Regions from separate parts of the Shewanella sp. ISTPL2 genome, predicted to be linked through region 1. Evidence: predicted binding sites of a transcription regulator. Region 1 holds the regulator's gene; each other region holds the start of a gene.

Evidence for each region. The regulator LexA, encoded in region 1, represses DNA repair genes until DNA is damaged. The targets are predictions, from matches to a motif close to TACTGTATNNNNATACAGTA.
Region 2: a site for LexA is predicted at 2,781-2,800, ahead of HUB64_RS03370 (DNA topoisomerase III). Genes of this name have one in related genera too.
Region 3: a site for LexA is predicted at 4,091-4,110, ahead of recN (DNA repair protein RecN). Genes of this name have one in related genera too.

What each region holds. Positions count from the first base shown of each region.
Region 1 is NZ_JAAPAV010000002.1:211,218-221,974, forward strand. It holds gene ctaD (cytochrome c oxidase subunit I) at 1-559, opposite strand, end outside; gene coxB (cytochrome c oxidase subunit II) at 569-2,101, opposite strand; gene HUB64_RS22790 (cell division inhibitor SulA) at 2,505-3,017, opposite strand; gene lexA (transcriptional repressor LexA) at 3,014-3,634, opposite strand; gene plsB (glycerol-3-phosphate 1-O-acyltransferase PlsB) at 3,795-6,218, shown strand; gene mtr (tryptophan permease) at 6,218-7,474, shown strand; gene HUB64_RS22810 (VOC family protein) at 7,623-8,396, shown strand; gene HUB64_RS22815 (ribonuclease T2) at 8,473-9,639, opposite strand; gene HUB64_RS22820 (efflux RND transporter permease subunit) at 9,859-10,757, opposite strand, start outside.
Region 2 is NZ_JAAPAV010000001.1:732,891-743,647, reverse strand. It holds gene purF (amidophosphoribosyltransferase) at 1-486, shown strand, start outside; gene HUB64_RS03380 (sodium:alanine symporter family protein) at 613-2,091, opposite strand; gene HUB64_RS03375 (hypothetical protein) at 2,359-2,646, opposite strand; gene HUB64_RS03370 (DNA topoisomerase III) at 2,813-4,939, shown strand; gene HUB64_RS03365 (porin) at 5,188-6,357, shown strand; gene HUB64_RS03360 (sigma-54-dependent Fis family transcriptional regulator) at 6,473-7,999, opposite strand; partial or broken gene HUB64_RS03355 (flavocytochrome c) at 8,165-9,310, shown strand; partial or broken gene hutH (histidine ammonia-lyase) at 9,313-10,757, shown strand, end outside.
Region 3 is NZ_JAAPAV010000001.1:4,101,598-4,112,354, forward strand. It holds gene ribE (6,7-dimethyl-8-ribityllumazine synthase) at 1-287, shown strand, start outside; gene nusB (transcription antitermination factor NusB) at 299-703, shown strand; gene thiL (thiamine-phosphate kinase) at 782-1,738, shown strand; gene HUB64_RS18080 (phosphatidylglycerophosphatase A) at 1,754-2,248, shown strand; gene recN (DNA repair protein RecN) at 2,402-4,060, opposite strand; gene HUB64_RS18090 (AEC family transporter) at 4,189-5,151, opposite strand; gene HUB64_RS18095 (LysR family transcriptional regulator) at 5,442-6,341, shown strand; gene HUB64_RS18100 (DUF3319 domain-containing protein) at 6,378-6,611, opposite strand; gene HUB64_RS18105 (YjaG family protein) at 6,755-7,354, opposite strand; gene barA (two-component sensor histidine kinase BarA) at 7,329-10,130, opposite strand; gene rlmD (23S rRNA (uracil(1939)-C(5))-methyltransferase RlmD) at 10,231-10,757, shown strand, end outside.

The sequences.
Region 1 (10,757 bases):
CTATGGTCACAATCACGTTGATTGCGCCCATGATCGAACTTATCCCCATGATGTGAATAGAAAATACAAAGAGCGCCGTGCTATCTGGGCTATAAGTTGTTGATAGTGGTGCGTAGAAGGTCCAACCAAAGTTAGGTCCGCCACCTTCCATAAATAGCGAACTGAGAAGGATAGTGAAGGCGAAGGGGAGTATCCAAAAACTCCAGTTATTCATCCGTGGCAGCGCCATATCGGGCGCTCCTATCATCATAGGGATCAGCCAGTTAGCGAGCCCTGTAAAGGCTGGCATTACCGCACCGAATACCATGATCAGCCCATGAACAGTTGTCATTTGGTTGAAAAAGTTGGGCTCGACCAATTGTAATCCAGGTTGAAAGAGTTCAGCGCGGATCACCATGGCCATAGCGCCACCGGTTAAGAACATAATAAAGCTGAACCATAAATACAAAGTACCTATGTCTTTATGGTTGGTGGTTAGCAGCCAGCGCATGATGCCCTTTGGCGCACCATGATGATGGTCATCATGGGCTGCGGTTTGATCTTGAGTCGTAGTGCTCATCATTATCCCCTACTGTCCATGACTTGCGATATCAGCAGGTTGCACTGTATCGCCGGTATTGTTACCCCAAGCATTGCGTTCATAGGTAATGACTGCTGCAAGTTGCTGTGGGCTAAGCTGTTTGCCAAATGCCTGCATAGCCGTGCCCGTTTTGCCGTGCATCACAATATCGATGTGATTGGCGACTGGTCCAATGGCGATAGCACTACCCACTAGCGCGGGGAAGGCGGGTGGTATTCCTGCACCTGTCACTTGATGGCAGGCAGCACAGAAGGTCGCGTAGACAGTTTGACCTTCGGCCATGAGGGCGTCATGGCTGAGTGTGGGGAGGCTTGCGGGATCGATTGCAGCTGAGACGTCTGCAGGTGCGGGTGTCGGAGTTGTACTGCTTGGTACCGCGGCGGATGTTTGTGCAGAATTGCCGTTCATGTACTCGTTGACGTCTTTGGCTTGCACTGCATCGCCAGTATTATTGCCCCAAGCATTACGCTCGTAGGTAGTCACTGCCGCGATTTCTTGTGCGGTCAATTGCTTACTAAACGCTTGCATGGCTGTACCCGTTTTACCGTTGAGCACAATTTCAAGGTGGCCGCTGAGCGGTCCCGTTGCAATCGGGCTACCTTTAAGGTGCGGAAATACGCCTTGCAACCCTTCGCCATTGGGCTGGTGGCAGGCTGCGCAGTGCCCGAGGTAAACTTGTTCACCTTGAGTCATCAACTCTTCTTTACTTAGGGTTTGTGATAAAGCGGCTTGAGCGGCTTCAGCCGCAGCACCTGCGGCTTGTTTCTGCTCTGTGACCCAAGCCTCAAACTCGGCTTCGGGTAACGCTTGTACTACGATAGGCATAAAACCATGGTCTTTACCGCAGAGCTCGGCGCATTGACCACGGTAAATGCCGGGTTTGTCGATGCGAGTCCAGGCCTCATTGATAAATCCTGGATTGGCATCTTTCTTAATGGCAAAGGCGGGCACCCACCAAGAATGGATGACATCCTCTGAAGTCATCAGAAAGCGGATTTTGCGGTTTATCGGTAGAACGAGCGGTTTATCGACTTCCAATAGATAGTTTTCACCCTTGGTTTCGGTGCCTTCGATTTGTGCTCTGGGTGTTGTCAGTATGCTATAAAAATCAATATCTTGATCGAAATAGCTGTAATGCCATTTCCATTGGGAACCCGTGACTTTTACGGTGAGATCGGCGTTACTGGGATCTTCCATTGCGATTAAAGTTTTTGTCGCTGGAATCGCCATTAAGATCAAAATGATAAATGGCAGAATCGTCCAAGCGATTTCAACTTTAGTGCTTTCGTGAAAGTGGGACGCGACAGCGCCTTTGGATTTTCTGTGGTTGATCATGGCGTAAATCATGACGCCAAAGACCACTAGGCCTATTGCGCAGCAGATATACAAGATGGTCATGTGCAAGTGATAAACCTTACCACTGATCTCGGTCACGCCAGGGGTCATGTTGAACCGCATGTCCGCGGCGGTCAACGGTGGTGCGAAAAGCACCACGAGTAAACAATACAACAATTGCTTCACAAGACTTCTCCTCTGCCAATTGCGAATAGCAACTACAAAGAAGAGCAACACAGTAAGTCTCAACTCTATGCAAACTCTTCAGTTCCCAAAAAAGCTTTTTTGACTTCAACGTGCGTTGGCGGCTGTTACTTTTAATCAAGTATTGTTACTGCTGGTAATTAGCCACGCTGGCACATACTGCTGAAATAAATCTGTTCTCTATTTTTAGTGGCGCTTCGAGTTCGATAAATACTCGATTCATTGACCACGGAAGGTGATATATCATCACCGACTTAACCAACCATACTTGCTGTTTAAATATTGATCAAGATCACTTATTTATCTAATTATCTGAAAAATTGCCAAAAAAAAGCCTCACATTCATAGGTGAGGCGGCTTTCAAGGTAAAAAATTAAATGAATATTTAGTGTACAGCGCTAAAAAAAGATTGCTGACCGAAGAGATTGCCTTGCTCAATACGTACGTCTGCATGTAAGTGACTGTTTACGTCTTCAAGCACTATGCCCATAGCTCGGGCACTTTTAGCCACGATTTGTAGGCGTCGATTATCCCGCGCATCTAATGATTGAGTCCAAGTAATGACTGCACTGGACGTACCACTTGTCAGGGCTTTTTCCATCGCCCACAGGGTTTCGACTTCATCTTTAGCATGTACCAGCAAAACTCTATCCATACGCACACCTGCACTGGCGAGCATTTGCTTGTAGCCAATACTTGGTGGGTTGATGAGCACTAACCAACGGCCCTGTTGGCTTAACTGAGCGAGTTGTGCACTCAGATGAATTAATTCTTGGCGACCTTGAGTCTTAGTTGGCATACAGGCGATAGGCGCATGGTGCCAGTCATAGTCGGCATCACGGACTTCATCGAGCCACAAGCCCGGATGGCGGGGGGCATTGCCAAGTAGTTTATTCATAGCCAATCTCCATTACGGATCACACCGACGGCGAGTCCTTCAATTGTTAAACTTTGGAAGCCTAAATCCACTTTAATCGGGGAGTAATCTTCATTTTCGGCATGTAGATAGACCACATTACCTTTTTTTTCGAAACGTTTAACAGTGACATCGTCATCGACTCTAGCGACAACCACTTGACCATTCCTAGCTTGTTCTACTTTATGAACTGCCAGCAAATCACCTTCGAGAATGCCGATATTCTTCATGCTGTCGCCCTTTACTCGCAGTAAAAAATCGGCGGCGGGATGGAACATGCTTGGGTCGACTTGGTAGTACTGTTCAACATGTTCTTGGGCGAGGATAGGTTCACCCGCGGCCACTTGGCCGATGAGCGGTAAACCTGTTTCAGTCAAATCTTCGATTTCCGCAGGCAGACGAATGCCCCGAGATGTGCCTGGCATGATCTCAATGCAGCCCTTTTTTGCCAACGCTTTAAGGTGTTCTTCAGCCGCATTGGCGCTCTTAAAACCTAAACGGGTTGCGATTTCTGCCCGAGTGGGTGGCATGCCTGTATCGGCAATATTTCGTTTAATTAGCTCTAAAATTTCAGCTTGGCGTGGCGTCAAAGGTCTCATGGTGTTTCCTGTTTTTCTATACAGTTACTGTTAGTATATACAGTATTATTTGCAGCGCAAGTATTAACCACTTTTTAGCTATATTGGAGAGAATTAGCGAATATTGCCCATAGTCTGGTATTCTATCGGGCTAGTAAACGCACTTAATTGCATAAGAATAATGCCTAAACACGACTCTCTTTGGTTGAAATCATTACGTTGGATCCAAAAACACTTAGTGCACACTATTGTGGTGCCTCAGGATCCCTTTGCCGATCTGAATCTGGATGCTTCCAGACCCCTTGTTTATGTGATGAAAACAGAATCACTCAGTGACATCGCTGCTTTGAGCGAAATAACGGCTAAGTTAGGTTTACCAAGCCCTTATGAGCCTCTAGTGGCTAATGGTGTGACTGCGCCTCGGGTTGTCTGTCTTCAAGGACGTAAGCCACTGTTTGGCGAACGTGCTGGTAATGAGCCTTTCCTCGAATGCTTTATGCGTTTGTTAGCCGTGCATAAGGAACGTCCTGAATTAGATATTCAACTGGTACCCGTGAGCTTGTATTGGGGTCGCACGCCAGGGAAAGAAGACGACACTATGAAGGCGGCCGTATTTGAGCGGGAAAACCCGACTTGGCTGCGCAAGTGCTTGATGATTTTGTTCTTAGGTCGACATAACTTCGTGCAGTTTTCGAATGCCGTATCCCTGCGTTACATGGCTGACGAACATGGCACCGACATGGGGATTGCCCATAAGTTAGCACGGGTTGCACGCGTGCATTTCCGTCGTCAACGTAAGGTAATGACAGGGCCTGTGCTGCCAAACCGCCAAGCACTGTTTCATTCGTTACTCAAATCTGAGTCGCTGCGCAAAGCGATTCAAGAAGAAGCCGCCAGTAAAAAGATTTCTGAGACCCAAGCGCGCGAGACGGCTATTGAGTACCTCGATGAAATAGCAGCCGATTACTCAGACAGTTTAGTGCGTATTGCCGAGCGTTTTTTAACTTGGCTGTGGAACAAGCTTTACAGCGGGATCAACATTAAAGGCGCCGAGCAAGTTCGGCAGTTACACCACGATGGCCACGAGATTGTTTATGTGCCTTGCCATCGCAGCCACATGGATTACCTGCTGTTATCGTATATTTTGTATTATCAAGGCATGGTTCCGCCGCACATTGCTGCCGGCATTAACCTCAATTTCTGGCCCGCGGGACCTATGTTCCGTCGCGGTGGTGCCTTCTTTATCCGCCGTAGTTTTAATGGCAACAAGCTATACACCGCAGTATTTCGTGAGTATTTAGACCAGCTGTTTGCTAAAGGTTATTCGGTGGAATACTTCTCCGAAGGCGGCCGTTCACGTACTGGCCGTCTGTTGGCGCCGAAAACTGGCATGATCGCCATGACGATGAACAGCGTACTGCGCGGTATTGAACGTCCTGTCACACTTGTGCCTGTGTATTTAGGCTATGACCATGTGATGGAAGTGGCGACTTACCATAAAGAGTTAAGCGGTAAGAAAAAGAAAAAAGAATCTGTGTGGCAGGTGTTCGGTGCCATTCGCAAATTAGGTAATTTTGGCCAAGGTTATGTGAATTTTGGCGAGCCTATTACCCTGCAAAATTTCTTAAATGAGCGTGCGCCAAACTGGCGTGCTGAGTTGGCCGATGATCCCGAGCAGAAACCAAGTTGGTTAACGCCAGCGGTAAACGTGCTGGCTAATCGGGTGATGACGCGTATCAATGATGCCGCAGCCGCGAGTTCTGTGACTTTGACTAGCTTAGTTTTACTGGCGACAGATCAAAACGCCTTAGAACGTAGTCTGCTGGAGCGTCAGCTTGATTTGTATCTGACCCTACTCAAAAAAGTGCCTTACACTTCTTATACATCTGTTGCCGAAGGTGATGGTAAGCATTTAGTGCAGCAAGGTTTAGAGCTGAACAAGTTTGTTGTTAGTGCCGATCCTTTAGGGGAAATAGTGTCTATCGAAGCGAGTCAGGCTGTGTCTATGACTTACTATCGTAACAATATCATTCACTTATTTATTGTTCCTTCATTAATTGCGAGTTGTTTAACCCACAATGAACAGATCCTGCGCCAGCAAGTGGTTTCAATCGTTGCCGATTTTTATCCACTGCTGAAAGCCGAACTCTTCATGGGAATTAAAGACTTACCAGCCTATGTTGAGCAAGTACTGGATTTCCTGATTGGGCAAGGTTTAGTAGTTGAGACAGATACTTTAGCTGTCGTGCCTGAGCACTCAAGCCAATTATTGTTGTTAGCCAGTTCAGTGAGTGAAACTTTGCAACGCTACGCTATTATTTTCAATCTGTTAGCGAACAGACCTAAGATGGAGCGCTCAGAACTTGAGTCTGAGAGCCATTTACTCGCCCAGCGTTTAGGGGCTTTACATGGCATTACCGCGCCTGAGTTCTACGATAAAAAACTCTACGGTACTTTGAGCGTGAAGCTCAAAGAATTGGGATATCTGGCGGATAGTGAAGATAAGTCCAATATCAATCGCATACGAGATCAGGCCAATAGCTTATTACGTCCGTCAGTGAGACAAACGATAGTGGCGAGTGTCACCGCGGAGCACACAGTTTAATGGCAAATCATATGAATGCGGCTAAGCATAAGCCCGCAGGTAAGTCCTTGCTCGGTGGTGCCATGATTATTGCTGGCACGACCGTAGGTGCTGGGATGTTTTCTCTGCCCGTGGTCGGTGCAGGTATGTGGTTTGGCTATTCGATTCTAATGTTATTAGGCATTTGGTTTTGCATGTTGATGTCGGGTTTATTGCTGCTCGAAACCAATTTACATTTCGAACCCGGTGCTAGCTTCGATACCTTAAGCAAGCAAACTCTTGGGCAGTTTTGGCGGATAGTGAACGGCGTTTCTATCGCTTTCGTGTTGTATATTTTGACCTATGCCTATATCAGCGGCGGTGGTTCGATTGTGAATCACAGCTTGCAGGGCATGGGAATTGAGTTACCGCAAAGCGTGGCAGGACTGGTGTTTGCCATAGTATTGGCGAGCATAGTATTGATCAGTACTAAAGCCGTGGATCGGATTACCACGATTATGCTCGGCGGTATGATCATTACCTTCTTCCTCGCGATCGGCAATTTATTGATCGAAATTGATGTGACTAAGTTGCTCGAACCCGATGGTAATAACAGCTTTTCACCTTATCTGTGGGCGGCGCTGCCCTTTGGTCTCGCTAGCTTTGGTTACCATGGTAACGTCCCCAGCTTAGTGAAGTATTACGGCAAAGATTCTTCCACCATTATCAAGGCGATTTTCGTCGGCACCTTTATCGCGCTGGTGATTTATGCCTGTTGGTTAGTGGCGACTATGGGTAATATTCCCCGCAGCCAGTTTATCGACATTATTGCTCAAGGTGGCAATATGGGAGTGTTGGTGGGCGCTTTGTCTGAGGTGATGGCGAGTAGCTGGTTAAACAGTATGTTGACCCTGTTTGCTAACTTAGCCGTGGCTTCATCTTTCTTAGGGGTGACCTTAGGTTTGTTCGATTATCTCGCCGATTTGTTTGGTTTTGATGATTCACGCTCTGGCCGAATGAAAACTGCGTTAGTGACCTTTGTGCCGCCAACGATTTTAGGATTACTGTTTCCCGATGGCTTCTTAGTAGCGATTGGCTTTGCGGCATTAGCGGCAACTGTGTGGGCGGTAATCGTCCCGGCGCTGATGGCCTATAAATCGCGGCAGTTGTTCCCCGATAGCACAGGTTTTAGAGTGATAGGCGGTACACCGCTGATTATTCTTGTGGTGTTATTTGGCATAGTCACAGGTGCTTGTCATCTGCTCGCGATGGCAAATTTACTGCCGCAATATTCCTAATTTGTTGTGATGATTTAAGCCCTCCATGTGAGGGCTTTTTTGTCTTTAGCGGTTGAGTTTTGTCTTACAGATCTTTTTAACCTGAATACTGGACAGAAATACAAACTCAGGCTTAACTCGAATGATTGTTAAAACAAAGGAGCCGATAATGAAAATGACTCAGTACGCACAAGGACATGCATGTTGGGTTGAACTTGCAAGCCATGATTGGCAGGGAGCTACAGCATTTTACCAAGCGTTATTTGGTTGGAACTCGGTCGAAATGCCGATCCCTGAAGGTCACTTTTCGCTATTTAATTTAGCGGGAGATGACTTAGGCGCCATGTATCAAATCCCTGAGTCGGAAGCACATATCCCCAGCCACTGGCGTATCTACTTTGCCGTCGATGATATCGATGCCAGCATTGCAGCGATTCAAGCGGCGGGCGGCCAAGTGCACATGGGGCCGCATATTGTGGGTGATGCGGGCGTGATGGCGCAGGTGAGCGATCCTGAAGGCGCACGCTTTGCCTTATGGCAAGCGAAGAACCACATAGGTGCTCGCCGTCAGGGTGAACTCAATACCCTTTGCTGGGTTGAGCTGGCTTGTAAAGAGCCGCGTACTGAAGAAGCCTTTTACTGCAAAATTTTCCCTTGGACCAACATGCCAAGTGACATGCCTGACATTGAATACTCAGAATGGCAGCTTGATGGTCAATCCATCGGCGGCATGATGACGATAATGCCTGAATGGGGCGATATTTCTCCCCACTGGTTGCTCTATTTTGTGGTGGCGGATTGCGATGCGTTTGCTGAGAAGGCCCAAGTCTTAGGTGCGCAAGTGTGCATTCCGCCTAGTGACATCCCTGATGTGGGACGATTTTCTGTCATTGCTGACGCCCAAGGCGCTACCTTTGCGGTGATCAAGCTTAATCAGATGTGACTGCCATATTAAGGACTGTCATTAAGGTTAAAAACGGCGACGCTAAATCGCCGTTTTTATTTGTCTAACTATTTGTTTAATTAGCGTTATCAATCATGATTGTTTCAGGGCAGGAGCCTTTTGAGGCCTTATTGGCTTTGGCGAGTAGGCTAGGTAAGGAGTCAGAAGTTTTAATGACTTCGGGCAAGTTAATGCGGATTTCACTCAGTAATCCCTTGCCACATTCTAGACTCATTTTAGTGTGAGCGCCTTGACCGAAGCTGCCATCAAAACTTTGGTTTAACTCACTTTTACTGACACTCTTACCTATGTTGTCATGAATAAATTTTTGTACCCATGCCGAGGCATTGACCGCTTGGGTCAGCTGGGTTGCCAATAAAAAGTACTCGTTAGGGTCTTGGCTACGGCAAGTGCCGTGTTTCCACCATTCGTGGCGTTCTAAACAGGTGCCATATTGGGCGCTAGGCATGACTTCTTCTAAATTTTTGCGCACCGATGGATTCAGTTCAAACTCTGGATAAGTACAGAAATCATTCGGTTGCAGTTTGACTGTGCTGCAATAGCCATATCGCGTGCCGCATTGTTGTTTATTCGGCCACAGTCCGTGCAGGCTGAAGTGTTGCCATTGGCTCGATTCTGGCGTTTGGCTGAGGGCGCGACATTCGGCTTTACGGCGGCCATAGAGTTCACAAAAGGTGCTTTGCCAGCTTAATGCGAGCACGTTAGCATCGAATTCGCCACCTATTTGACATTGATTCCCTTGGCGTTTCTCTGGGGAACCATGCTCTTTAAGGCTATCTCGGCTTTTGGCTTTGATGTCCGATGCCGTGGTTGTTTGCGCCGGTTCCGCCGCCGTTGCAGGTGTTGATAAATTACTGCCAGCAACATTAGATAGATATTGACCACAATCGCCGCTGATCCAACGCATGGGAGACTTCACCGCATTGGTGCGCACTCTTAGCCAATCAGGTTTAGCGCTATTGCCGAGGATTTCAAGTACAGGGTAGCGCTCACCAATATTGCTCTGCCATTGATCTGGATTCGTCTGCTTATTTTTCGATTGAAATAGCTCACAGCGTTTGTCGGCAACGAATTCACCGGTTGCGGGTGCGGCAAAGGTGGGTGCTGTAATGATGAGCGCAGAGCATAAACCGAATGCGGCAAGTAATGCGCGTGATGGGGTTTTAAGGGAAAGTGCTTGCGGCCATATCCGGCTGATGGTTAAACAAAATGACTTGGTCATGTGATGGGATCCTTCCTACGGCAGTGAATTGAGTCAATTCTGTGTGGCACTGAGTCAATGGTACACATAAGCGCTATAAACTTAGAGACTTATTTTACTCAGAGTTGTGTATGGCACTGTTGCAAAATTAGATTTTTTAATCTGATTGAATGAAAAAATCCCCTCAAACTTTAATGGTTTGAGGGGATTTTTATCGGTGTTCTAGCGCCGTACACTCAATTACGCCGCGTCTTTCTTTAATTTACGCGAATAAATCAGTAGATAAAGCGCGGGTAGTACAAACAGTGACAGTAATGGGGCCGTAACCATGCCGCCGACCATAGGTGCGGCAATTTTCTGCATCACATCGTTACCCGATCCTGCACCCCACATAATGGGGAGTAGGCCGAAGAAGATGGTTGCTACTGTCATGGCTTTGGGGCGAATACGCATAACAGCACCTTCAATTAAAGCTTCTTTGAGATCGGTAACTGTATGGTAGTTATTCTTCTCTTGCCTGTGCTTAATGGCATTATTAAGGTAAATCAGCATGATTACCCCAAACTCCGCGGCAACGCCCGCCAAAGCAATCATACCGACTGCGACGGCGACTGAGATGTTGTAATCCAGTAGATACAATAGCCAAGTGCTGCCGACCAGCGCGAATGGGAGGCTGAGCATGATAATACTCGCCTGCAAAGTAGAGCCAAATGTCATCATCAACAGGATGAATATCACACCTAAGGCCATAGGGATCACTTGCTTCAGTTTTGCATCTACCCGTTGCATATATTCATACTGGCCTGCGAAGGTATAGCTGTAGCGCGGGGGCACTTTAAGTTCGGTAGTTAATGCTTGCTTTGCGGTAGTAATGTATTCGCCGATAGACGTGCCTTCAATATCGATAAACACCCAAGAGATTAAGCGACCATTTTCACTGGTGAGCATAGGTGCGCCATCGGTGATTTCGATATCCGCTAAATTTCGCAGTGGCAGGTAATTTCCCGATTTAGTGATCACAGGGAGTTCGCGTAGCTTCTCAATATTATCGCGTAGCTCACGGGGATAACGTAGGTTGATGGGATAACGCTCAGCCCCTTGTACCGATTCACCAATATCCATACCGCCAATGGCGTAAC
Region 2 (10,757 bases), on a different contig from region 1:
GTGCGTCGTAAGTTGAATGCGATTAACACTGAGTTCAAAGGCAAAAATGTCTTGCTGGTGGACGACTCTATCGTTCGCGGTACGACCTCAGAGCAAATCATCGAAATGGCCCGTGAAGCAGGTGCTAAGAAAGTGTACTTTGCCTCTGCCGCACCGGAAATTCGTTTCCCGAACGTGTACGGTATTGACATGCCAACGTCGAATGAGCTTATTGCACACGGTCGTGATGCCGATGAAATCGCCAAGTTAATTGGTGCTGATGGCATTATTTTCCAAGACTTACCCGATTTAATTGAAGCGGTAAGAATGGAGAATCCTGCAATTAAACGTTTCGAAACGTCCGTATTTGATGGTCACTACATCACGAACGACGTTGACCAAGCGTATTTAGATCACTTGACGCAACTGCGTAATGATGATGCTAAAGCCGATCGAAATAAAGATATCGGCACTAACTTAGAGCTGCATAACGTCTGTCACCCATAAAGATTGTGGGTCATTCAGTATCGTAAATTTTGTGTTATTTTTGTTCTAAACGATACAAAAAAGCCAGTGAGAAATCACTGGCTTTTTAATGGCTTATATTTGCTTAACGGATCATCGTGATAACGTCTACGTATTTATGCGTTGTGTTGTTTCAGTCATTACATTTTCTTCAGCGTGTTTACGTTCAACCCAGTAATCCGCATTTTTAATACCCAGTTTTACCGGGTCAAAAAGTGGCTCTATGCCGAGTGCTTGCTGTGATTCATAATCTTTTAGGCAAGTGAATGCGGTTTTCCTTAATAGAATAATGGCAATAATATTGAGCCATGCCATGAGTCCAACACCAATGTCACCCATTCCCCAAGCCATATCAGCCGTTTTAACTGTGCCGTATACGGTTGAGCCAATGATCACGACTTTGAGAACGACCATGAACCAAGGATGATTTACTTTACGGTTGATATAGGCAATGTTGGTCTCGGCAATGTAGTAATAAGCCACTATGGTCGTAAAGGCGAAGAAGAAGAGTGCGATAGCCACAAAGATATTGCCAAATCCTGGCATCATACTTTCCATTGCCGTTTGTACGTAGCCTGGTCCTGCAGCGACTCCGGCAATGCCGGTATAGAGCGCCGCACCGTCTGGGCCCTGAACATTATACAGTCCTGTAATAAGCAGCATGAAACCAGTTGCAGAGCAAACGAATAAGGTGTCGATATACACAGAAAAAGCTTGAACTAACCCTTGTTTGGCTGGATGGCTTACCGCCGCTGCAGATGAGGCATGTGGCGCTGTACCTTGACCCGCTTCGTTGGAGTAAATACCCCGCTTTACCCCCCACATGATGGCTAAGCCTAAAATGGCACCAAAACCCGCATCAAAGCCAAAGGCACTTTTGATAATTAACCATAAAATACCCGGTAGCTGGCCAATATTTAGCGCTATGATGACACAAGCCACTATGATGTAACCCAGTGCCATAAAGGGGACGACGGCACTGGCAAAGTGAGCGATACGTTTTACACCGCCAAAAATGATAAAGCCAAGAAGCATAGCCAGTATGGCTGCAGTCACATTAGGATCTATGTTGAAAGCGGTTTTTAAACTTGAACCTATCGAGTTAGCTTGTACGCCCGGCAGCAGGATCCCGCAAGCAAATATGGTCGCAATTGCAAATACCCATGCATACCATTTCATGCCTAAGCCTTTTTCAATATAAAAAGCAGGCCCACCACGATACTCGCCATTGATTTTTTCTTTATAGACTTGACCTAAGGTAGATTCAACGAAGGCGGAGCTGGCACCGAGAAAGGCAACCATCCACATCCAAAATAAAGCGCCAGGACCACCAAAGGTGATTGCTGTGGCGACCCCTGCAATGTTACCTGTACCGACTCGACCCGCTAATGTCATCGCGAGTGCTTGAAAAGACGACACTCCCGCATCAGTACTCTTACCATCAAACATCAGGCGGATCATTTCTGGCAGATGGCGCAGCTGTAAAAATCGAGTGCGAAGGGAGAAATAGAGCCCGACACCTAGGCAAAGAAAAATAAGTGCAGGGCTCCAAATTACACTATTGATCGCGTTGACAATCTCATTCATAGACTCCGATTCCTTTATTGTGTTGTTTTAGCAGAGTTTTTAGGTTTACGGTTATTCAACAGATGTTGAGTTAGGACATTCACTTTTGATTAAGACATTTTTTGTAAATATCCAAGATACTCAACATAACTATTTTTTAGGGAGCTTCATAGTTAAAATGTTAAATATTTGAAATCAATGTGTTTTGAAATTGAGTTTTAGCATGGATAAATAGAGCAGAGGGGCGAGTTAACTCGAAATACGGTAGTGATTTATTATGAATGTCAGTTATCCCATTACCCAAAGTAGCATCCACACGCCGAATAAGCTGCTTAAGCTATGGCGCGTGATTTGATGGCTGAGTAATAGAGATAAACTCACAGCAATAGGAATGACGAGAATGAATCCCCATGCTAACGGCATATCGATGATTTTCATTTGTCCCAGCCAGGTACTGGTGAGCATGCTTAATGCGAGTAACATTAAGCTATGGAATATCAATAACTGATTGAATCTTAATATTAATGCTGGAGTTATTGTCATTGCTTGTCGCGCATTTATTGCAAATTGTCTCATAGTTACTCCTTAGTCATTTAATGTATCTTATGCCTTGTTGAGAATCATTCGCAATTAAATTTACACTTAAGCTTTGACATTTAAGCACGGTTTACTACAGAAATTTGCACTCAACAGGCGTTTGGGCTAAATTATACTGTAATTATATCCAGTGTTTGGTGTTTGTATGATCCTTTATATCGCAGAAAAACCTAGCCTAGGGCGGGCCATTGCCGATGTATTGCCTAAACCCCATAAAAAAGGCGATGGATTTATCGAAGCCGCCAATGGCGATTGTGTGTCTTGGTGTGTCGGTCACTTGCTCGAACAAGCAGAACCTGACGCCTATAATCCTGAATTTAAAGCATGGAAGTTTGAGCACCTACCAATAGTGCCAGACAAGTGGCAACTCAAACCTAAGGCCGCAACCCGCAGTCAACTCACAGTGCTAAAACGATTAGTCAAACAAGCCAACACCTTGGTTAATGCGGGCGATCCCGACCGTGAAGGGCAGTTACTCGTGGATGAAGTGATTGCCTATCTTGGCGTGACGGGGGACAAGCTACATCAAACTCAGCGTTTACTGATCAGTGACTTAAACCCACAAGCTGTAAAACGGGCGCTAACGCAGCTACGCAGCAATCGCGAGTTTATTCCTTTATCCACATCGGCATTAGCCCGCAGTCGTGCCGATTGGCTCTATGGCATGAATATGACCCGCGCGTACACCATCCAAGGTAAAAAGGTCGGTTATCAAGGCGTGTTATCCGTCGGCCGAGTACAAACGCCATTGCTTGGGCTAGTGGTGCGCCGTGATGAAGAGATTGCCCACTTTCAATCTAAACCTTTTTATGAAGTACTAGCGCATTTGGCGACCGAGAAGCAAGAAACCTTCAGCGCCAAGTGGCAACCTAGCGAAGCTTGTCAGCCCTATATGGATGAAGAAGGACGAGTGTTAGCGAGAGGGCTAGCGCAAAATGTGGTGAGTCGCATCAGTGATAAACCCGCCTTAGTCACTCAATTAGTGGCTAAGGACAAGAAACAGAATCCACCATTGCCCTACAGCTTATCCGCGTTGCAAATTGATGCGGCGAAACGGTTTGGCATGAGTGCTAAGGATGTGCTCGATACCTGCCAAAGTTTGTATGAACGTCATAAACTCATTACTTACCCACGCTCCGACAGTCGTTATTTACCCGTTGAGCAACATAACCTTGCGCCTTCGGTACTTAAGGCGATAAGTGACGGTGCTGCTGAGTTATTGCAAGGTGCTGATGCACCCGATCCCCGTCTTAAATCTAAAGCATGGGATGATAAAAAAGTGGACGCCCATCACGCAATCGTCCCCACAGAGAAGACGGCTAACTTATCTAGCTTGAGTCAGCGTGAGAGGCAGTTATATCTTCATGTTGCTCGCCAGTACTTAGCCCAGTTTTATCCGGCTTATTGTTACAGTGAAACCACAGTGCAAGTGACAATCGAGGGTGGCTTATTTAATACCAAGGCGCGTCAGGATAAATCCCTCGGCTGGAAGCAACTCTTTGCCCGCCAAGAGCCAAATGGCAGTAAGGCGAGTGGCAACAAGTCGACGGAAGAAAGCGCAGGTAAGGACGATGAGGAGAATGACGAGTTTATCGGCCAATTACCGCCTTTGAAATTGGGACAGGCTTTGCATTGTACTCGAGGCGAATTGTTGGAGAAAAATACTCAACCACCAAAGGCCTTTAACGATGCCACTTTACTCGGTGTTATGACGGGTATTAGCCGTTATGTGACCGATCCTGAGATCCGTAAAATTCTTAAAGAAACCGACGGATTAGGTACAGAGGCCACCCGTGCAGGTATTATCGAATTGCTGTTCAAACGCGGTTTTTTACAACGCTTAGGTAAATCTATTGTCTCGACAGACGTGGGGAAAGGATTGATTAACAGCTTGCCCGCGAGTGCGACTACGCCGGATATGACAGCGCTTTGGGAAGCGAGCTTGAACGGCATTTGCCATAAAGAAACCTCTTATCAAGCCTTTATGCAGCCACTGCTCGGCACCTTATCCACGCTTATCCAGAATGCAGGCGCACAACTGCCAACCGCGCTTAATGGTTTACAAGGCCAAGGTTATCGTAAAACGGCAAGTAATAAATCCGGTTATCGTAAGTCGTACTCTAAAAAATCAAGTTCAGCGAAAGGTATAGGTACAACAAAAAACGATGGTTCCAACAAATATGCTTCCCAAAAGACTAGTTCCAAAAGTTCGGTAACTCGATCAACCAGTCGTTCAGCTTCTAATAGCCGCAAATCTACAACAGCAGTGTAATGACACACTTGTTGCATATATGTCGTTATTGTCTTTTGATGTAATAACGACATTTAATTTATCTAACGGTATTTAACAACCGATAATCACGATATTTCGAGATTGCCTGATCCGTATCTAAAAAACACCTTGATTTTCAGCTTTTCCTCCCGGTGGCATATAACCTGCTTACTATTGATTGGGGAAAATAATATATCAAATAAATCATGTAATTATATGTGGTTTCGCTGAATTTAAAGGTAGATGAAATGAAAAAGACATTGCTCGCTTTGATGATCCCAAGCTTATTGTTAATGGGAACTGCTCAAGCCGTTGAGTTGTATAATGACCAAACTAACAGCGTTAACATGATAGGTTGGTTAGGTTTTGCCGCGTTAAATGATGGTCATGAAACTTCCGTTATAGATAATTTTTCTCGTGTTGGTTTTCGTTTCGACCGTCAAGAGAAAAATGGCTGGAGCTCCTTTGCCCATACGGAATGGGGTATCAATATGGTGACCAGTGATGACGGCCTTATATACACGCAAGGCCAAGGTGGCGGTCAGTTATCTGCATCTAAAAATTCAGATTTTTTATTCAATCGACTGGGTTATGTAGGGATGTCCCATGAGAAATGGGGAAAGATCAGTTTTGGTAAGCAATGGGGGGCTTACTATGATGTTGCTTACACAACCGATGTGCTCAATGCTTTTACGGGGTGGTCAGTGGGGGCCTATACCTTCGGTGACGGTGGTTTAACAGGGGCAGGACGTGCCGATGCTGCGCTGCAATATCGTAATACTTTTGGTAATCTACATGTCGCAGTGCAGTATGCCTCTAAACAAAATAGCGATGTTGCCTTGTATGATGGCAGTGGTGCTCCCTTGAAAGATGGTTCCGAATTGAGTTTCGAACCTAGCTACGGTGCAAGTGTAACTTACAACTTTACTGATAAATTTAAAGTGCTAGCGGGATTTAATCGTGGTGATTTTACCGGAAATCTTGCAGGCCAAGAGGTTGATAACACTAACCAAATTATTGGTATTGGCGCCCAATACGGTAGTTTCTATCAATATGCTCCAGGTCGTGATGCTGACGGTTTATACGTAGGTTTTAACGCCCATAAGAGTGAGCAAAACGAATTAGTGGGTGGAGATTTATATGATTCAACTGGAGCAGAGTTTATTGTTGCTTATCAGTATGATAATGGTTTCGTTCCAACTGTATTACTGACATATCAAGATCTTGATACCGATGTAGATACTGCGATCCAAGGAAAATGGACACGCCAATTTGCAGTGTTAGGTCTGCATTATCGCTATAGCCGCGACACAATTATGTACGTTGAGGCCAAAATAGATTTCAGCAGTATGGATGATAAAGCCTATGAAGATCTACAAGATAACAACTATGCGGTGGGAATCCGTTATTTCTTCTAGATCCTATGGTTATCATTAATTTTTCAACGGTCACTTATGTGACCTTTGTTATTTATGCACTTTGTTAACCGATGCTTTCTATTTTTGTTATAGCGCACTCGTTAGCCTTGAAAGATTACACAATCCCCAGTTTCTTCATTTTGCTACGCAGCGTATTAGCATTGATGTCCAATAACTCAGCCGCACCTCCTGGACCATAGAGTTTTCCACCTGTAATCCGCAGTGCATGACTAATGTATTTTCTGGTCATAACATCAAGGGGCACAAGTTTATCGCTCGCATAGTTTGGATCTATGATAACGGTTTGATTTGCTTGGGTCGTAATTTCCTCACCCTGATGTGGAGCAAGGAAGCCAAAATCTAACGGTCCCGAAGGTTGTTGTATTATCGCCCGTTCGAGCACGTTAATGAGTTCTCGGACATTTCCTGGCCAAGCGTATTGATTCAGAATATTCAATTGTTCCGGTGCAACTCTTGGCAATTGAGGCAGGTTGAACTTTGAACTCAGTTGCTCGATAAAATGCTGTACGAGTAAAGGAATGTCTGTACGTCTTTGTCTTAATGAAGGGATTTCAATAGGGAAAATAGCTAAGCGATACCAAAGATCTTCCCGAAACATTTCTCTGTGTACCATAGCTTGTAAATTTCTATGGGTGGCAGCCACTATACGAATATCAAGCTGTACAGCATCATGCCCACCTACACGGGTAATACTGCTATTTTGAAGTACACGGAGTAATCGAACCTGTGCGGATAGTGGTAGCTCACCAATTTCATCGAGGAAGATAGTGCCGCCATTGGCTTGTTCGAAGTAGCCAATTTTACGGGACTCAGCCCCAGTAAATGCCCCTTTTTCATAACCAAAGAGTTCGGAGTCAATCAAAGTATCTGGAATGGCACCGCAGTTGACCTTGATAAAGGGCTTATCTGAACGTTCAGAAAGTTCGTGAATAGCATTGGCTATTACTTCTTTTCCACACCCCGTTTCACCCAGCATTAGGACGGTCGTATTAATCTTGGCAATAGATTGCACTTGCTGCATGACGTGTTTCAAGCCTGAATTGGCTCCCACTACGCCATTCTGGACATCCAGTGTTCTGCGAAGACTCACATTCTGCTTTGAGAGTGCTTCATTTTCTTTAAGTAAATTACGTCCGCGTAGATTTAGTGCAGTGATCAAGGCTAATGCATGCATATGCGGAGCAATTAAATCAGCATGACGAGGGCGAAAAACGCCTGTCGTTTTGGCATAAAATCCGACTATCCCAAGGTGGGTATTTTCGATAGACATTCTCAAAATGATCAGCGAACGAATACCACTGATCACCTTAGGTGCAACTAAAGCTGTGATTGGGTCGTGCTCAATATCATTAACAATTCTCACGCGTGGGCGTTGAGGGTCATCTAAGCACTTAGCCAGTTCTTCAGGGATAGATATTTGCCTATCTAAGGTACATGATTGGTTAGCATTGACATGAGCTATAAATTGTATGTCATTAAATTGTTTGCGAAAAATATTAATAAATAGCCCATCAATAGGCAGTTCATCCCGAATAAACTCGAAGTAACTTTGCAGGGACTTTTCGAGTTGTAGGCTACTGAATAATCTCAGTGTCGATTCGTGATAAAAGTGTTTTTCCATTGATATTTCATGTTAATCATTAAGTATCGTGATTGTAGATCTTTATATTTCGTGATTCCGTGCCTCCAATCAAAGTTCCCCACTTAATTACCTCTTTTTAGGTGCTTGGCACAGCGCATGCACTTCCATGCTGACAAGTTCCAGCCATTATTGAAGGAAGTAAGCATGAGTAAAACTCAAGATATTGATACAGGCCGTCGGCAGTTGCTAAAAGGTGGGGCCGTGATGGCTGCTGGCTTTGGGGCTGCAATAGCCTTACCTGCAACAGCCAATTGTGGTGTTGCTCCTGAAGTATTTGATGAGATTGTGGATGTATTAGTTGTCGGCAGTGGCTTTGCTGGGATGTCTGCGGCATTACAAGCTAGAGAGGCTGGTGTGAGCGTTATGGTTGTGGACAAGATGCCAGTCTTTGGTGGTAATTCAACTATCAATGGCGGTGCCATGGCTGTGGCGGGCTCTGAGTTGCAAAAACAGGCTGGAATTAATGATTCTGTCGATGAAATGGTCGCCGATATGATGCGAGCAGGTCGGGGCATGAACGATGTTGAGATGTTAAAACTGGTGTGTAATGGCACGGCTGAATCCTGTCAGTGGTTGATTGAACATGGGGTTAAGTGGAAACCTTTTGTGCAGCATTTTGGTGGACACTCAATACAACGAGTCTTGCAAACCGTTGAAAGTTCAGGGGCAGGTATTATCAGACCGCTGATTAACGCCGCGAGAGATAAAGGCGTGGTGATGAGAAATCAGACCAAGCTCGAAAGCTTTGTGAAAGATCTCGATGGTCGCGTGATTGGGGTCGAAGTTCGTGAAGGTTTTTATTTCCCTAATGAGCGAACCGGTAAAATACGTCGCATAGGCGCGCGCCGTGGTGTTGTTATGGCAACGGGGGGCTTTGGTCGCGATATTGAATATCGCATGATGCAACTACCTGAGTTAAATAACGACTTAGATTCCACCAATCATGCTGGTGCAACTTCAGAAGCCCTAAAGCAAATGATGCTCTTAGGTGCTAACCCTATTCATTTAGACCAAATTCAACTCGGCCCATGGGCATCTCCCGATGAAAAAGGCTTTGGTACTGCATCCCAGTTCAACACGATTGCGACCTATCCCCACGGTATTGTGGTGGATGTGCGCACTGGTGAACGTTTTTTCAATGAACTTGCAGATCGTAAAGCGAGAGCTGACGCTATCATGACTCGCCGTGATGAACATGGTCAGCCTGTTTATCCTATTGGTTTCACTAATGCAGAAGGGGCTAGTAAGGCGCAAACCTTAGATTGGGGACTGAAATATAAGGTGATTAGTATAGTTTGTTGATGGAAGCTGCTCGTTTAGGTAAGCCTGTTTATGGTCTTACTGTGGGCGTTGGTTTGAACAAAGATCACAAGTTATTTGATGCCAATGGCAAGTTAAGTGATGAAGTGCTTGAGGCATCACGTAACTTTAACTACAGCACTTTTCGAGCTCATAGTGCAGGAGTCGGTGACGCTGCACCGATTCGGTTAACTCGATTAGCCTTGGCGGTACGCTTAAATACTATGCTCGCGGGACAAACAGGGGTGCAACCTGTTGTGGCTGAACTCTATGAGGCATACCTTAACAAAGGGTTAACGCCAGTCATCCCCGCCCACGGTACTGTAGGTGAAGCGGATATTTTGCTCTCATCCCATGTCGGGTTAGCTATGGTGGGTGAGTGGGAAGTATTCTACAAAGGACAACGTGTTAGCAGTAAAGATGCTATGGCGGATGCCGGAATTACACCACTTGTGCCTATGGGGAAAGATGCACTATCAATTCTGTCTAACAATTCGTTTTCAGTTGCTTATGCGATGCAAGGTTACCGTGAGGCCAAGCAATTACTCTCTATCTCGCCAACGCTATTTGGTTTAAGCCTTGAGGGATTAAATGGTAACGTGGCGCCATTTTTACCACAAACCAATGATATTCGTCCTTTCCCTTATATTAAAGCCAGCACAAGTGACATTCTAAAACAGTTAGATGGCAGTTATTTATGGCAGCTTAATGATGAACGTCCTTTGCAGGACCCTCTCAGTTACCGAACGACAGCATACACGTTAGCCAGTGCTGAACAAGCGTTAGCAGAATTGAATGATGTGGTAAATATTCAAATAAATCATTCGGATGATAACCCTGCAGTTATTGTTGGCGCATCGAATGAGTATGCGAAGTTTCCACAGGTTGCTAAGTATATTGTCGAAGGGCAAGGTGGTGTGTTCCCAACCACGAACTTTGAACCTTTGCCTGTTACACTGGCAGTACAAAACTTGAGCGTGGCGTTGACGCATGTATCCCATAACAGTGTCATGCGCACTATCCACTTATCCGATGATCACTTTACTAAACTGCCACGCTTTTTAAGTGCTCCAGGTAATAATGGCCATGCTTTTGGCGCGATTCAAAAAGCTTTTGTAGATATGCAGGTTCGTAATAAACAGTTGGCGACCCCAGTGTCATTTGATGGGATTTCAATTGCGGGGGGAATTGAAGATACTTTCACTAACCTGAAGCTTGCTGCGGACAATTTGATCCAGATTGTTGACAACACACGTGTGATCTACGGTTTAGAGTTGCTGCATTCAAGTCAAGCGATTGATTTACGTAAGTTGGCCACTCCAGATCTTCATTTAGGTAAAGCGACCGAAGCCATGTTCAAGGCTTACCGAGAAAAAGTGCCATTTGTTGCTCAAGATCGCCCATTCACGCCTGATATCCAAACTTCAACTGAATTTAT
Region 3 (10,757 bases), on a different contig from region 1:
GTCGCGTAGCTGCCAGTGGTAAATTCGACGGTATTATCGCATTAGGTGCGGTGATCCGTGGTGGTACTCCTCATTTTGATTTTGTTGCAGGCGAATGTAATAAAGGTCTAGCTCAAGTTGCTTTAGAATTTGATCTGCCTGTTGCTTTCGGTGTTTTGACCACTGATACCATTGAACAAGCGATTGAACGTTCAGGTACCAAAGCGGGTAACAAAGGCGGCGAAGCTGCTCTAAGCCTGCTTGAAATGGTCAATGTTCTGCAAGAACTTGAACAACAGTTGTTATAGTAGGAAAAATAATGAAGCCTTCTGAGCGCCGCAAGGCCCGCCGTTTAGCCGTTCAAGCCATCTATTCATGGCAACTAAGCGGGAATAATATTGCCGATGTCGAGCATGAGTTTTTAACTGAACAAAGTCTCGATGGTGTTGATGTAGCTTATTTTCGTGAGCTATTTTCAGGCGTTGCAACGAAGAAAACCCAATTGGATGAGCTGATCATCCCGCATCTGGAACGCCCTATTGATGAAGTGTCTCCAGTAGAGAAAGCCATAGTTCGTTTAGCGACCTATGAGCTGACTTTCCGTAAAGATGTGCCATACAAGGTCGCGATTAATGAAGCGATTGAGTTGGCAAAAGCTTTCGGTGCGGACGAGAGTCATAAGTTTGTGAACGGACTGCTCGACAAACTGGTTGCACGCAAGTAATAAAGACAAACGGTATCTTAGGATACCGTTTTTCATTGCTAACAAAGGTGGCCGATGTAAGTCGTGCCAAACTGTACAGTGAAAGAATTCCAATTAATTGAATGTTATTTTAGCAACCGCGGCCCCACTCGCCGTGATGTGAAGCTTGGCATCGGTGACGATTGCGCTTTAGTGCAACCCGCAGAAAACAAGTCGATCGCTATCTCCTGTGACACCTTAGTTGAAAATGTCCATTTCTTCCCCGACATGCCTCCCGCTGCCTTAGGTTACAAAGCTTTAGCGGTAAATTTATCTGATCTGGCTGCCATGGGCGCTGAACCCGCGTGGATGACGCTTGCCTTAACGCTACCCGAAGTCGATGAGACTTGGCTAAGTGGCTTTAGTGAAGGCTTGTTTGAAGCGGCCGATTACTATGGCATCGCCTTAATTGGCGGCGATACGACTCGTGGTCCACGGGCGATTAGCATCACTGTGCACGGCCAAGTCCCACAGGGTAAGGCTCTCACGCGTCATGGTGCTAAAGCCGGTGATTGGATTTATGTCACGGGCACGCTCGGAGATTCGGCTTTAGGTCTGGATATCATTCGTGGCGCGCAACAGGCTAGAGCCGAGCATAAAGAATTCCTGATCAATCGCCATTATCGTCCAACACCAAGAGTTTTAGCGGGCCAAGCTTTGCGTTCGCTTGCCTCCAGTGCAATCGACCTTTCCGATGGGTTTATCTCGGATATCGGTCATGTGCTTAAGGCTTCGGCAGTCGGTGCTGTGGTGGACGTTAATTGCATCCCGCTTTCACGCGCGATGCAAGATACCGTCAGCGAGGAGCATGCCTTAGGTTATGCGCTTACGGGGGGCGAAGATTATGAACTGCTGTTCACCGTTCCTGAGGCGCAAAAAGGTGCGCTTGAGACAGCGTTGAGCCATGCAGGAGCAAAGTTTGTTCGCGTTGGACAAATTTGTGCAGGCAGTAAGCTCAAGTTGCAACTCAATGGTGAGCCGTTTACACCGCCGTATCACGGTTTCGAGCACTTTTAAGCGAAGAGCATGTTAATGAAATGGTTGTCAAAGGATCAGGTGCTAACGCGCCTGTCATTAAAAAATCCTGTCCACTTTTTGGCACTCGGTTTTGGTAGCGGACTCGCCGCTAAAGCACCTGGTACTTTCGGTACCTTAGCAGCCATTCCCCTCTATTTATTGATGGCGCCATTACCGCTCACTTGGTATATCGGCTTAACCTTATTGAGCGCATTTGCGGGATTTTATATCTGCGGTAAAGCCGCTCAAGATATGGGGGTACACGATCACGGTGCGATTGTGTGGGATGAAGTGGTTGGGCTACTGATCACTATGATAGCGGCACCAGCAGGTTGGGGTTGGTTGTTAGTCGGCTTCGGTCTATTTCGCTTTTTCGACATCATCAAACCTTGGCCTATTCGATGGCTCGATGCCAAAGTTCATGGTGGCTTTGGCATTATGATTGACGATGTCTTAGCGGGCGTGTTTTCGTTTATTTGTCTGCAAGGGCTAGTCTGGTGTTTTAGCTAACATTATCGCTAGCCTAACATGATAGTTAACCTGACATGTTAGTTAGCATGACCAACAACTAACCCTTAGTTTTTGATATAGCCCCTTAGCTTGTGATATAGAGTGTGTAGATTCAAGCGTTTAGCGACCTTATTCGTTATCTGATCCATATTACTATTGCAGCAGTTCCCTTGCGTTCGCGAGGGTATTGCTGGTGATAGTATCGCCACCTAACAGTCTTGCAAGCTCTTGGATACGCTGCTCACGATCGAGCGATTTCATTGTGGTCTCAGTACTGCCTGCCTTATTAAATTTATCGACGAACATGTGTTGATGACCATTGCCCGCAACTTGCGGCAAGTGAGTCACGCACAGTACTTGGGTCGATTCCCCTAAGCTGCGTAACATGCGGCCCACCACTGCGGCGGTGGGGCCGGAAATCCCGACATCCACCTCATCGAAAATTAATGTCGGTGTGGCAACTTTCTTCGCGGTAATCACTTGGATCCCTAATCCTATGCGTGAAAGCTCACCGCCAGACGCGACTTTCGAAATTGGTTGCAAAGGTTGGCCAGGGTTAGTGGTTACCATAAATTCGATATTGTCACTGCCATTGGCTGACATTTGCTCGGGGTGGAAATTGACTTCGATCGTAAATTTACCCTTAGGCATATTCAGTTCGTGGATTGACTGAGTCACCAGTTTGTCGAGTTCTTTAGCATAGCGGGCACGGCTTTGGCTGAGCTTTTGCGCATTGCTAAGATAAGTGGCTCTACTTGCCTCGACTTGAAGCTGAATTTCTTCAAGTTTACTTTCATCACTGTCTAAGGTGCTCAGCTCAGCCTTTAATGCTAAATGATGCTCGGCCAGTTTATTCGGGCTAACATGATGCTTACGCGCTAGTTGCATGGCTTTTGATAGCCGTTCTTCTAAATAGGCAAAATGGGTCGGATCGAGTTCGAGCTTACTCAAATAGTGCTGCAACTCGCCGGCACTTTCTTGCACTTGGATTAAGGCATCATTGAGCATAGTGTTGATATTGCTTAATGCAGGATCGTAGCTTTGCAGATCTTCGGCGAGGGAAACGACTCGATTGAGCAGCGACTCTATATTGTTCTCTTCGCCCTCTGTGAGTATATCTAAGCTCGCCTGACAGGTATCAATCAACTCAGTGCCATTGGCCAGACGTTTGTGCTCTTGCTCAATCTCATCGAACTCATCAACTTTAAGATCAAACTCATCGAGTTCTTCTACTTGATATTGTACTAATTGCTTACGGGCAATACGTTCATGCTGGGAGGCTTCGAGTTGTTTTAGATCGGCCTCAATTTGCTTGCAGCGTTGAAAGCTAGCGGCAACCGTATCGATAAGCAATCTGTGGTTGGCATAACTGTCGAGCAGGGTGAGTTGATGTTCACTTTTTAACATTGCATGGTGCGCATGTTGACCGTGAATACCGATAAGCAACTGACCCAGTAATTTTAGCTGCGTCAGCGGCACTGGATTACCATTGATGTAGGCGCGTGAACGGCCATCGCTACCAATAGTCCGACGTAGAATGCACTCATCATCGAGTTCAAGATCGTTATCTTCTAACCAACGTTTTGCCAGTGGAATATCATCCAAGGAAAAGCGGGCGCTGACCTCGGTTTTATTGGCTCCGGGACGAACACTGCTGGCATCGGCGCGATTGCCTAGGCATAGGCCTAGCGCATCGATGGCAATCGATTTACCTGCACCGGTTTCACCTGTGATGCTGGTCATACCGGGGCGAAAATCCAGTTCTAAAAAACGGACGATAGCGAAGTTATTAATGCTGAGTTGGCAAAGCATAGTGAATTCCTGTCGAAAAACATACCAAACCACTGTATTGATAAACAGTATATACTGATTTTATATACAGTAAAGTGGCTTGGGTAAATAATCGGCATTATCGGTAGTAAATATTTTTAATTAACTGATTATGCATAGATTCTTACTAAGCTTTCTAAGATAGGCAAACTGAAGAAAGTGACTAAGGTACCAAATAGAATACCCTGAGCACTGGTAGAAGCCTGAGTGTTATAACGCTGGGCAAGTAAGTACACGCTAGCCGCGGTGGGCAGTGCGCTCAAGATCACGCCCATGATCAGGTAGTCACCACTTACTCCAAAACGGTTAAGCATAAAGTAGACGAGTGCAGGTTGGATAGCCAGCTTGAAGAGGTTGATAAGGCTCAGTTCGATAAAATTCTTGGGGCTAAATACGCTGCTATCTTTCTGGTAGCGCATCGCTTTGGCGAGTACCATGCCGATAGCAAATAGGGCGCAGGGGCTTGAGGTATTGCCTATTTGCTGGATCATTAGCGCCAGCCCTGACGGCAGTTTTATCTCTAGCGCCGAAATGCCGACGCCAATTAAGCTACCAATAACGATAGGGTTTTTACCGACCGCCATTGCCATTATGATTAAGGCGTGGTGTTGTCTTTGGGTGTTAGTGGCCAGTTCCATCGAGACTAAGGCGACGGCAAACATCAGCACGGATAATAAGCTGGCAATCGCGGCGGCGACTAAGGCACTTTGTTGGTGCGGAAAGAGGATGATGAGCAGTGGAATACCAATAAACGCCGTATTACCAAAGGTGGCATTGAGGGCTCGAATGGCGGCAACTGCATGCTGTTTAGGGTTAGCGATCAGCGATAGCCCTAGGCAGACAAGATAAGTGATCACCATAGCTGTGCTGTAGCCCGCAATAAATCCCCATTGCAAAATCTCGTCAATCGGCTGCTGGGCGAGGGCGATAAGCATGATTGCAGGGAACGCAATATAGTAGACATATTGGTTTAGCACTTGATCCGTATCGACGGGCAAGAGTTTTAGTTTTTGCACTAGTGTACCGAGCAACATGATCCCGAAGACGGCAAACAGAGGGGTTAAAATGGTCATTTCCCTCACTCATCCTTACGATTAAATTTGAATAAACTCGCCCACCGTCGTCATTTTACTGTCGCTATGATTCTTGGTGGACAGAGTTACAGCACTTGCTTCTTTTTATGTCACTTTAGAGCCAGATTTAGCGCCAGCGCAGTAAAACTCGCCACAAAATAACATACCATTTCAATCTAAGGCTATTGCGCTATGGTCGTATAAGTGAATAATTCAATGTTTAAAACACAATCACTTAGTGAATTTAGCGTTTTAACGTCAATACCCAATATGTGAAATTAGGATATGCAATGAGTGATGATTTAGGCGCTGAACTACAACTTGTCTATCTTTTTGTGCATTTAGTCAATGCGGGCAGTTTTTCGCAGGCGGCGAAGGAGCTCGATATGCCCATCGCCACTGTGAGCCGCAAGTTAGCGAAGTTGGAAGAGAAGCTCGATAAACAGCTCTTTATGCGCAGTACCCGCAAGTTACGATTGACGGAGGAAGGGCTGGCGCTCTTTCAACGCTACCAGAGTGTGGTTGCTCAATTTGATGAACTAAGTGGTTTAGGCAGTGATAAACCCGAGGGAACCTTACGCATCGCCGCGCCGATTTCGATTATTTCCATTGTATTTATTCAAGCATTGAATGAGTTTGGCCGCCTGTATCCCGATATCCGTTTGCACATTTCCCAGAGTAATGAGTTAGTCGATTTGATCGACAAAGGCATAGATGTGGCGATTGTTGGCGGGGCTCAGCCTGATTCTTCTTGGGTGTCGAGTACCTTAGGCGAGCTCGACTATTGCCTGTTTGCCACGCCAGAGTATTTGTCTCAGGCACCTAAACTTGAGCATCCCGATGATCTTGAAGCCCATCAACTGATAAAAGTCTGGCCGCTGTTTAATTGGCATTTAAAGCATCCAAGCGGCGAGTCTTTTTATTTTAATGGCCCGACTAAGCTCACCCTCACGGATTTACACGGAGCGATTCAGGCGACCTTAGGCCATGGTGGGATCTTGTATGGTCCTGAACTATTTGTAAAACAGCAGATTAAAGAGGGAAAACTTAAAGTATTATTGCCAGAATGGATTGGCGAACAGAGGCGAATTTCGATTTTATATCATCAGCGCAGCCAGCAGCCGCTAAAGGTAAGAGTCTTTATTGAGTTTATGCAGTCAAAGGCGCCAGAGTTATTCTCTATGCGTTGATTTAACCGAGTTATTCTTTAATAAGGGAACTGATTTTTAGCGTCTTTTAGGTTTTACCGTGTTTTTGCTCATGGTGTTTTGCGTTTGTTTTGCGTCTTGCAGGCTGGAGCGTGTCGCGGGCAGTATGCCGAGTTCTAAGAAGTATCCCACTAAACGCCGTAGTTCAAATAAAGAACCGATACGCTGTTGATCTTTGATGGTCAGTTTCCAACTGTCAGTGCGTCCTTCGCTATTGGTTAAGATAAATCCTTGATAAACAATCTTTCTCATTGGAATAACTCAATCTTTATTGATGCTATTTATAGCAACTGGATATCTTTGACGGGATTCGTTGGTGAGGGTGTAAAACGATGATCCCTTTCTTATTCTGCATGGATAATAGGTGCTTGAGTAACCCCAAGCACCCCCATCAATTAAGCGACGCTGATACCGATATTTGATACGCCAGCTTCGATAATATCTTTGCGTAAACCCTTGACCAGTTCTGCAGTGATCTTCGGATTTTCTTCAATAATTTCCAGCAGAGAATTTTGTAATTCTTTCTCTTCTTCCATGACTTCATGGGCGAAAACGAAATCATCTAATGCTTCATCCACCAAATCGACATCGCTGATCGCTTCGATGTAGTTAGCCACTGTGCTGGATGACAATTTGCTGATATTGACTATGTCTTCTTCAATTTTGCCTTGAATTGCACCTAGTAAGGTCGATATTGCGACCACTGCATCCATAGCAGGATAGACGCCATAGGCTTCAAAATCAGCAGGATCTGGGGTGTTATCTTCCAAGCGTTGCAGATGCACATCGACATTGAATTTCAGCTTGGAGTCGTACTGGGATTGCCACAATAGTTCTAATGCGGTACTCAACACAGTAGGATCGCCAAACTCACAGACTTCGGAAAACAGTTGATAGTTGGGCAACATACGTTGGCAAAGTGCTGTGGCAAAGAGTTGTTTTTGTGGCAGTGTTAACGCCTTAAGACGTTTAAAGAAGCCCGTTTTTTTGGTCATCTGTTATTTCCGCTGATAGCTGTGATATCACTTGATTTGCCGCAGATTCTACCTTAGTTAACTCATCAAGTAACTCTAGTATTTCGGGTTCGAGATCTTCAACCGATGTTTCACGTTTTAGTGCCGATTCAATTTCTTGGCATAACCTTTGTGTGGTGGGCACGCCGCAGTAGCAGCTCGCACCATGCAGCTTATGGATAGTACTGAGCATGACAGGGTGATCGTTTTGACTTAGCGCCGTTTGAATCGTCGCCACGGTTTGCGGTAATGAGTCGAGCAACATTCTGAGCATATCTAAGGCGAGATCGGCCTTGTGATTGGCTTGGGTTAAGCATAAATCCCAGTTCAGCGTATGCAGGTCAAAATGGGTGAACTTAGGCCGAGTGATCCAGCGATGAATAATGTCTTTGAGCGCCGCTTCATCAATAGGTTTAGGCAAATATCCGTCCATACCACTGCCTAAAATTAGTTCGCGTTCTTCGGCAATGGCATGGGCGGTCACGGCAATTATCGGCGTGTTGCGGTTCATCGAGCCTTGGCGAATTTGCTTCGTGGCGCTAATGCCATCTGTGCCAGGCATTTGGATATCCATAAAAATCAAGTCGAAGGTGCGAGTCTTCGCCTGTTTAACTGCCTCATCACCGCTGTTGACGGCAACCACAGTCGTCACTAATTCGCTGAGTAAAGTATCAATCAGTTTTAAGTTGGCAAAGTTATCATCTACCGCTAGCACGGTTAAAGATTGGCGCGCAACCGGCGTTGATATTGTCGCAGGGGCTATGATGTCGTACTCCATCGGTGGATAGAGTAAGTTGCGCGCAAGCTGATGCTCACTGACTGGCAGAGACAACACCACATCGGCATTCGGGCGAATAAATTGGGTTAAGGCATCCTGTTCTTGGCAATCGTATAGCACTATAAGGCAATCTGTTTTGGTCTTCGCCAAGTTTAGTGTACTCACCAGTTGTGCTGAATCGCTAAACCCATGGCAACTCAAGAGAACATAGTCGTATGGCGCTTCAGCCGTGGTGAGCGTAGTCAACAAGCTTGGAATATGCTGATGATGGGTGACTTTTGTATCCCATTGATTCAATTGGCGGCTCAAGACAGCATGAGTCAGCACTCGCGGTTCGTAAAACAGTATAGTTTTGTCTTTGAGTTTTTCGAGCGGCAGTGAGTCACCGATTTGGAATTGACCTAAGCCGAGCGGCAAACTGAACCAGAAGTTTGAGCCTTTTTCTGGGGATGAAGTAAAGCCGATTTGGCCGCCCATTTGATTCACTAAACGTTTAGTGATCACTAAACCTAAGCCGGTGCCACCAAAGCGGCGCGAAATCGACGAGTCTGCTTGGCCAAAGGCTTGGAATAAAAAGTCCTGTTGGCTTTCATCGATACCAATACCTGTGTCGACCACATCACAGCGCAGTACCACTTGTTCATCCGACTGGCTCTGCAGCTCGATTTTGACCATCACGCTGCCAGAGTCAGTGAATTTAATCGCGTTACCAACCAAGTTATTGATGATTTGGCATACGCGCATGGCATCGCCATTGACATTGTCTGGCACGTTGGGGGCGATATCGACGACGAGTTCTAGGCCTTTGGCCTGGGCGCTGCCCGAGATCAAGGTAATCGTATCGCTTATGGTTTCTCTAAGGCCGAAGGGCATGTTTTCTAGCACCATTTTACCGGCTTCGAGTTTAGAAAAATCGAGAATGTCGTTGATGATACCCAGCAGGTTAGTGGCGCTGCGTTCTATGGTCTTGATGTAATCGACTTGGCTCGAATGCAATGGTGTTTTGACTAATTGCCGCGCAAAACCGATAACACCATTGAGTGGCGTACGTAACTCGTGGGACATATTCGCTAAGAATTCAGATTTAATTCGGCTGGCTTCTAGGGCGCGTTTTTTAGCTAAATCCAGCTCGACGTTTTGGATTTCAATCTGCTCTAAGGTTTCCCGCAGATCCGATGTAGCTTGGTCGATATTTTGCTGCATCTCATCATGGTATTCCGACAACGAACCTGCCATGGCATTGATACCGCGTTTGAGTAAGTCTAGCTCCCCAATCAAGTTGCCATCTAAGCGGGCGTCCAATTTACCTTCACGGATTTTAGCGACGACGCGCACCATTTCAGTAATGGGCTGAGTGACGTTTTTCACTAGCCGGAAAGTAAATAGCAGGTTTAACTGCACGCCGATCAACACGATAATAAAGGCGGCGACTGCAGCTCTATGTTGCTCTAACAAGGCACGTTCTTTATTGATTATTATCGAGATATAACCTAAAAGATGACCATCATCTGTCTGGATATCGTAATTAGCGGGAGCAGCAATGGGGCCTGTGGCAAAAATGGGCGTCCGTAAAATAAGGCTGTCGTCCACATGTTCAATTTCGGTTTTATGCAGCGTGTTGAGGGCTTCTTTGTAGCGCATAATCTCAAAGTCTTTGTGATAGTGGGAGGTCACAAAGAGTTGATTATTGGCATCGAAAATCGCGATGGATTTTACTAAGGTGGATTTGTTGAGCTGTGCCGCCGCGAGTAAGCGTTTGGTCGCCTCGCGATCATTCGCCACTAAGCCGATTTCACTGGCAATCGACAGGGGCTCTATAATATTGCTGCCCTGTTCGACGAGCGTATCTTCGAGCTCATAAAAACGGTTTATGGTAAAGTAGCTGCCCAGAAGGATACCGACCAAGATTGTTGGCGCGAGCGCCAGCACAAGAACCCAAGAACGTAGGCTGTATTTGGTCATGTTGTTGACAGGGTTCATAGCAGCGGCGGTGTTTCCTGTGACAGAGACTAAGATAATTTTATAAGACTGCCAGAAAGAGGGCGGTCTTTGCCAGTATTTTATTGATTTAGAGGCCGAAATGGCGCAATTTTTTAAAGCAAAACCAAATAGTTCCAAACAGTTGTCGGCTAAGTTATCGCTGAGCGTAGAACAGCTCGATCACTTAGGGGCAGGTATAGCACAACATCAAGGTAAAGTCGTGTTTATCCCCGGCGCACTGCCCGATGAAACCGTGACGGTACAGCTCACCGAGCAAAAGAAAAATTATGCCCGCGCCAAGTTGATTAAAGTCGATTCATCAAGTCCTGAGCGCGTCGAGCCTGAGTGTCCACACTACCACACCTGCGGCGGCTGCGACTTACAGCATATGTCATTATCGGGTCAGCGTGAGCATAAAGAAGCCGCGTTGCTGGATATTATGGCTAAGTTTGCTGGCACTGAAGGTGGTGCTTTATCGCCCGCACTCACGGGGGAAGGTTGGCATTATCGTCGCCGCGCCCGTCTTGCAACTTTATTTGATAAAAATACCAAGCACTTAAGTTTAGGCTTTCGCGCCGCCAGTAGCAGCAATGTGGTGCCAATCAGTCAATGTCTGGTGTTAGCTAA